One region of the Allobosea sp. BE125 genome, then DNA from elsewhere that is predicted to be linked to it. Evidence: predicted binding sites of a transcription regulator. Region 1 holds the regulator's gene; the other holds the start of a gene.
The links. Region 1 encodes HrcA, which represses chaperone genes, less so after heat shock. Its sites were predicted from a motif close to GTTAGCACTCNCNNNNNGNGAGTGCTAAC; they were not measured.
Positions count from the first base shown of each region.

Region 1 (3,380 bases):
TTCTCGGAAAACATCATGCCGTCCTCGACCGGCTCGGGCAGGCCGAGCTCGCCGGCCGAGACCAGTTCGATGCCGTAGGGCCCGAGCAAATCGCGCATCTCGCGCAGCTTGCCCTGGTTATGGGTCGCGATCACGACCTTGCCGGTGAGGAGGCGGTGGCTGGTCACGGTCTTTGCCTCTTCATCTCTAGGGACTGCCGCTGTCCGGTGGTGTTCCGACACTCGCGGCGTGGTCTGTAGTGCCGGATGGGGCAGCCAATCGGGACGGCTTTCGGCGTGGTTTGATCTCAGCTCGAAAGGCCAGAACAATGACAGCTCCGACGATGACAAGGCCGACCACAACTCCTGAAAGCGTCGTCAGCCAATCCATCGTCGCCTCCTGCCCTTAAGCCACCGCCGCCTTCTGCAACGCCACGAGCTTGCTCACGCCGCCCTTGGCGAGCTTGAGCAGGGCCAGGAGTTCCTCCTCCGAGAAGGGCGCGCCTTCGGCCGTTCCCTGCACTTCGACAAGGCCACCGCCGCCGGTGATGACGAAGTTCGCGTCGGTCTGCGCGCCGGAATCCTCGATATAGTCGAGATCGAGCACCGGATTGCCGGCGACGATGCCGCAGGAGATCGCCGCGACATGGTCCTTGAGCGGGTTGGAGCCCTTCAGCATCCCGCGCCCTTCCATCCATTTCAGCGCGTCATGCAGCGCGACCCACGCCCCGGTGATCGAGGCCGTGCGGGTGCCGCCATCGGCCTGGAGCACGTCGCAATCGACCACGATCTGGCGCTCGCCGATCGCGGTCAGGTCGACCACGGCGCGAAGTGAGCGCCCAACCAGCCGCTGGATTTCCTGTGTGCGGCCGGAGGGCTTGCCGGAGGTGACCTCACGGCGATTGCGCTCATGCGTCGCGCGCGGCAGCATCGCATATTCGGCTGTGACCCAGCCCTTGCCGGTGCCGCGCAGCCAGGGCGGACCCTTTTCTTCCACCGTCGCGGCGCAGAGCACCCGCGTCTCGCCGAAGGTGACCATGCAGGAGCCCTCGGCATAGCGCACCACGCCGCGTTCGAGCGTGACCTTGCGCATTTCGTCGGCCGCGCGTTTGGAGGGTCGCATGGGAGCATCCTGATTGTTCGAAGTTGGCGGCTTGTAAGCGGTTGAGCCGGGGGCGGCAAGGCAAGAGCGCTTGCGCCTTGGACTTGTAGGGCTGTCCGCTCCGTCATTGCCCCCGCTGCGTGCTCTTGATCCTGCGCGTCTCATCGAGAAATCTCGTCTTGAGCAAAAAAGAGGTATGCTGCCTCCATGACGTCCCATACGCCGCGCCCTGAATCCCCCGGCGGCCTGATCGAGACCGATCAGCGCTCGCGCGAGATTTTCCGCCAGATCATCGACGGCTACCTCACCACCGGGGAGCCGGTCGGCTCGCGCAACATCGCCCGCCTGCTGCCGATGACGCTTTCGCCCGCGACCGTGCGTAACGTCATGACCGATCTCGAACTGGCCGGGTTGATCTACGCGCCGCACACCTCCGCGGGGCGCCTGCCGACGGAACGAGGCCTGCGCTTCTTCGTCGATGCGATGATGGAGGTCGGCAATCTCACCTCCGACGAGCGCACCCGCATCGAGGCGCAGATGAGGGCCGCCGCCACGAACCGTACGCTGGATGCGACGCTGACAGAGGCCTCGGCCCTGCTCTCGGGCCTCTCGCGCGGTGCCGGCGTCGTCGTCACCACCAAGGCCAATGCCCGCCTCAAGCATATCGAATTCGTCCGGCTCGATCCTGCTCGTGCGCTCGTCGTGCTGGTGGCCGATGACGGCACGGTCGAGAATCGGCTGCTCGCCTTGCCGCCCGGCCTGCCGGCCTCGGCGCTGACGGAGGCCGCGAATTTCCTCAACGCCCGCATCATGGGCAAGACGCTGGGCGATCTGCGCCGCGAGATCGCCGAGCACCGCGCAGAGATGGAAGGCGAGCTCGATGCGCTGACCGCCAAGCTCGTCGAGAGCGGGATCGCGACCTCGTCGGGCCCCTCGACCGACCGCCATCTGATCGTGCGCGGCCAGGCCAATCTGCTGGAGGATCTGAAGGCGCAGGAGGATCTCGAGCGCATCCGCCTGCTCTTCGGCGATCTCGAGACGCAGACCGATGTCATCGATCTGCTCTCCCGGGCCGAGGCCGGCGACGGCGTGCGCATCTTCATCGGCTCCGAGAACAAGTTGTTCTCGATGTCGGGCTCTTCGATGGTGGCCGCGCCCTTCCGCGACGCTGAGCAGCGCATCGTCGGCGTCGTCGGCATCATCGGCCCGACAAGGCTGAACTACGCCCGCATCGTGCCGATGGTCGACTACACCGCCAAGGTGGTCGGGCGGCTGCTCGACGGCGGGCGGTGATGCGTGCCGGCTGCCTGCGTGCAGCGCTTTTGGGTTTGATGCTGATGACGAGCGCTGCCGCTGCAGGGCCTGCATTGATCGATGCCGCAGCCGCAGGACGCGCCGACGAGGTGGCCAGGCTCGTCGCGGACGGGGCTCCGCTCGACGCACAGGATTCGCAGGGCCGTTCCGCCCTTCTGCTGGCCGTCGCCGGAAACCATGTCGCGACCGCCAAGGCCCTGCTTGATGCCGGTGCGAGCCCGAATACGCCGGCCGCAAATCGCGACACGCCCTGGCTCCTGGCCGGAGCGTTGGGGCGTGCCGAGATCATAGCAGTGATGCTGCTGCGCAAGCCCGACCTGACCATCCGCAACCGCTATGGCGGCAACGCCTTGATTCCAGCCTGCGAGCGCGCTCATGTCGAGGCCGTGAAGCTGCTGCTGACCAGCGGCATCGACCTCGATCACGTCAATGATCTCGGCTGGACCTGCCTGCTGGAAATCGTGATCCTCGGTGATGGCGGCCCGCGCCATCAGCAGGTGGCAAAGCTCGTGCTCGATGCCGGCGCCAATCCCAGCCTCGCCGACAAGGATGGCGTGTCGCCGCTCGCCCATGCCCGCCAGAGGGGCCAGCGCGCCGTGGCGGCGCTTATCGAGCAGGCCGGCGGCGGCTGAACCCGCTCGATTTGGCATCGTCGCCGGTTCGCGCTACCTCTGCCGCCAACGCGGCCTTCCTGCCGCCCGAAATCTGCACGTCAAGGCTTTATCAGATGACCGACACGCTCCCCGACCGTCTCTCCTCGAACCCCAACAGCCCGCATTACAATGAGGAGCTGCTCGCCCGCGATATCGGCGTGCGCTTCAAGGGCGTCGATAAGACCAATGTCGAGGAGTATTGCGTCAGCGAGGGCTGGGTGCGCCTCACCGCCGGCAACGCCAAGGACCGCTTCGGCAATCCGATGACGGTGAAGCTCAAGGGCGAGGTCGAGCCCTATTTCCGCCAGGCCGCGCCCGAGGCCTGAGAAGCTC
Region 1 covers NZ_JAVDTY010000016.1:35,790-39,169, forward strand. The annotation lists gene J2Y55_RS27360 (non-canonical purine NTP pyrophosphatase) at 1-167, opposite strand, end outside; gene rph (ribonuclease PH) at 385-1,101, opposite strand; gene hrcA (heat-inducible transcriptional repressor HrcA) at 1,288-2,373, shown strand; gene J2Y55_RS27375 (ankyrin repeat domain-containing protein) at 2,418-3,026, shown strand; gene J2Y55_RS27380 (DUF3297 family protein) at 3,122-3,373, shown strand; gene J2Y55_RS27385 (GNAT family N-acetyltransferase) at 3,379-3,380, opposite strand, start outside.

Region 2 (3,380 bases), on a different contig from region 1:
GGAGCTTCTCACGGTCGTAGTCCGAGGTGGTCTCCTCGATCTGCGCCTTGATCTGCGCGACGCGGCCCTCGATGTCCTTCTTCTTGCCGGCGCCGTCGATGATCGTGGTGTTCTCCTTCTCGATGCGCACCTTCTTGGCGCGTCCGAGCATGGCGAGCGTCACGGTCTCGAGCTTGATGCCGAGGTCTTCCGAGATCATCTGACCGGCGGTCAGGATCGAGAGATCCTCAAGCATCGCCTTGCGGCGATCGCCGAAGCCCGGAGCCTTGACGGCCGCGACCTTCAGGCCGCCACGGAGCTTGTTGACGACGAGCGTGGCCAGAGCCTCGCCCTCGACGTCCTCGGCGATGATCAGCAGCGGCTTGCCGGTCTGAACTACGGCCTCGAGGATCGGCAGCATCGCCTGGAGCGAAGACAGCTTCTTCTCGAAGATGAGGATGTAGGGATCCTCGAGCTCAGCGACCATCTTCTCGGCATTGGTGATGAAGTAGGGTGAGAGATAGCCACGGTCGAACTGCATGCCCTCGACGACGTCGAGCTCGGTCTCGGCGGTCTTGGCTTCCTCGACGGTGATGACACCCTCGTTGCCGACCTTCTGCATGGCGGTCGCGATCATCTTGCCGACCGACTCGTCGCCGTTCGCCGAGATGGTGCCGACCTGCGCGACTTCCGCGTTGGACGTGACCTTCTTGGAGTTCTTCTTGAGGTCGGCGACGATGGCTTCGACAGCCAGATCGATGCCGCGCTTCAGATCCATCGGGTTCATGCCGGCGGCAACCGACTTCAGGCCTTCGCGCATGATGGCGGCGGCCAGAACGGTGGCGGTCGTGGTGCCGTCGCCGGCGGCGTCGTTCTGCTTCGAGGCCACTTCGCGCACCATCTGGGCGCCCATGTTCTCGAACTTGTCGGCGAGCTCGATCTCCTTGGCGACGGTGACGCCGTCCTTGGTGATGCGCGGGGCGCCGAACGACTTGTCGATCACGACGTTACGGCCCTTGGGACCGAGCGTGACCTTGACGGCGTTGTTGAGGATTTCGACGCCGCGCAGCATGCGGTCACGTGCGTCGGTGGAGAACTTGACGTCTTTGGCAGCCATAAGAGCTACTCCTTACATGAAAACGGGGATGGGCGGTCGCTTGGCGTTCAGCCGATGACGCCCATGACGTCGGATTCCTTCATGATCAGGAGATCCTGGCCATCGATCTTGACCTCGGTGCCCGACCACTTGCCGAACAGGACGCGATCGCCCTTCTTGACGTCCAGCGGGGTCAGCTTGCCGGCTTCGTCGCGGCCACCGGGGCCGACGGCGATGACTTCGCCCTCTTGGGGCTTTTCCTTGGCGGTATCGGGGATGATGATGCCACCCTTGGTCTTCTCTTCGCCATCAAGGCGACGGACCACAACGCGGTCATGCAGCGGACGGAACTTCATGGTTCTGTCTTCCTCTTGGATCTAATTTCGATGCGGGCGTCATCTAGAGAACCCGCGATGGGCACCTGTTAGCAGTCTCGGGTATCGAGTGCTAACCGATGGCGCGGAGATAGGCGCGTCCCCCCGGAGAGTCAAGAAATCATCCAGCCATAAAGTGAATGCGGGCGTGACGCCGGGGGCTTGCTGCCAAAGCTGGTTGAACACGCTAGCATGGCGAAATGACGACAAATGCGCCCGATCCCCGGCTCGACGATATCGCCCGCTCCTGCGTGGCGCTGCATGTGCGCATGACGGCGCGGGCCGTGACGCGCGCCTATGACGAGGCGATGCGCCCGAGCGGGTTGAAGATCACGCAGTTCGTGTTGCTCTCCGCGCTCAGCACCGGCGCCTGGCGCTCCGTCACCGAATTGGCCGAGCGCTTCGCCCTGGAGCGCACCTCGCTGACCCGCAATCTGCAATTGCTGGCAGCCGAGGCGCTGATCGTTCCCGTCGCGTGCAAGGGCCGCGCCTCGGTCTATGCCGTCACCGAAAAGGGCAGGGCGGCGATCGAGGCCGCCATCCCTTATTGGCGAGCGGCGCAGGAGCGGATCGAGGGTGGGCTCGGCAAGGAGCGCTGGAGCGAAACCCGCGAGGGGTTGAAGGCGCTGCGCCGCGTGGCGCGCCTGGCGGACTGAGGCGAGGCTTGACCGGCAGTCCTCAAGCCACTTAACGTGTATCTACACAATAAGTGAGGGGCGGCGATGGCGCGCAAGTTCGGAGTGGTGACGCGGGACGTGCTGCTCGCCGAGGACGGGCTCGGTTTCCTGCGCGGCATAATCGAGGGCCGCCATCCCGGCCCGCCCATCGCGGAGGCGATGGATCTCGATCTCGTCGAGGTCGAGGAGGGCCGCGTTGTCTTCGTCGGCAAGCCCTCAGTGCGCTTCTTCAATCCGCTCGGCACGATCCATGGCGGCTGGACGGCGACGATCCTCGATTCCGCCATGGCCTGTGCCGCGCACAGCACGCTGAAGCTGGGCGAGGGCTACACGACGCTGGAGATGAAGCTCAACTATGTCCGCCCGGTCATGCCCGAGACCGGCACGCTGCGCTGCGAGGGCAAGCTGATCCATCGCGGCGGCACGGTCGCGACGACCGAGGGCCGCCTTGTCGACGAGCGCGGCAAGCTGCTCGCGCATGGCACCGAGACCTGCCTGATCTTTCCGGCGAAAACGCTCTAGCTAGGTCACCTTGGCTGCCTCATCGGGGCCTGGCCGGAAAGGGCGTGCCTTTTGCGTTGAAGCGGCGGCTTGAGCATCGGCGATCAGTTTCATTGCGAACCGACGCAACCATACGGCTGCAGGGCAGTTGGGAGGAGGCAACCTGGAGCTGCCATGTCCACCCCCGTCGTCCTTGTCGTCGAAGACGACACCTTGATCCGCATGGATGCTGTCGCGATGATCGAGGACGCGGGCTACGAGGTCATCGAGGCGATTGGCGCCGATGAGGCCGTCATCCTATTGGAAACCCGCTCGGACATCCGGGTTGTCTTTACCGATATCGAGATGCCCGGATCCATGGACGGCCTGAAGCTGGTCCACGCAATTCGGCAACGCTGGCCACCTATCGTCCTGATCGTCGCATCAGGACGCTCGCGGCCTGCGCCTACCGATATGCCTCAAGATACCGTGTTTCTGCAAAAGCCCTATCGGGCGGCGCAGATTTTGGAGGTCCTGGCGGGCATCAAGTAGAAACACGGCTTATTTCGCGAGTTTGGTCGTTCCCATCTCGAGGGTCACGATGACCCCCTCAGTCGACCAGTCATAGCTGATGGAACCGCCGAGCTGGCTCGATATGCTTCGAATGACGAGCTTGCTGCCGTACCCGCCGGCTCCATTGGGAGGCTCGACGGAAGGCCCGCCCCGTTCCGTCCAGACGATCGTGGTTTCGTCGTCGTCGGAGGAACCTGACAC
Region 2 covers NZ_JAVDTY010000004.1:338,430-341,809, forward strand. The annotation lists gene groL (chaperonin GroEL) at 1-1,096, opposite strand, end outside; gene groES (co-chaperone GroES) at 1,144-1,431, opposite strand; gene J2Y55_RS12340 (MarR family winged helix-turn-helix transcriptional regulator) at 1,650-2,105, shown strand; gene J2Y55_RS12345 (PaaI family thioesterase) at 2,172-2,648, shown strand; gene J2Y55_RS12350 (response regulator) at 2,802-3,158, shown strand; gene J2Y55_RS12355 (sensor histidine kinase) at 3,168-3,380, opposite strand, start outside.
Region 2: a site for HrcA is predicted at 1,499-1,527, ahead of groES (co-chaperone GroES). Genes of this name have one in related genera too.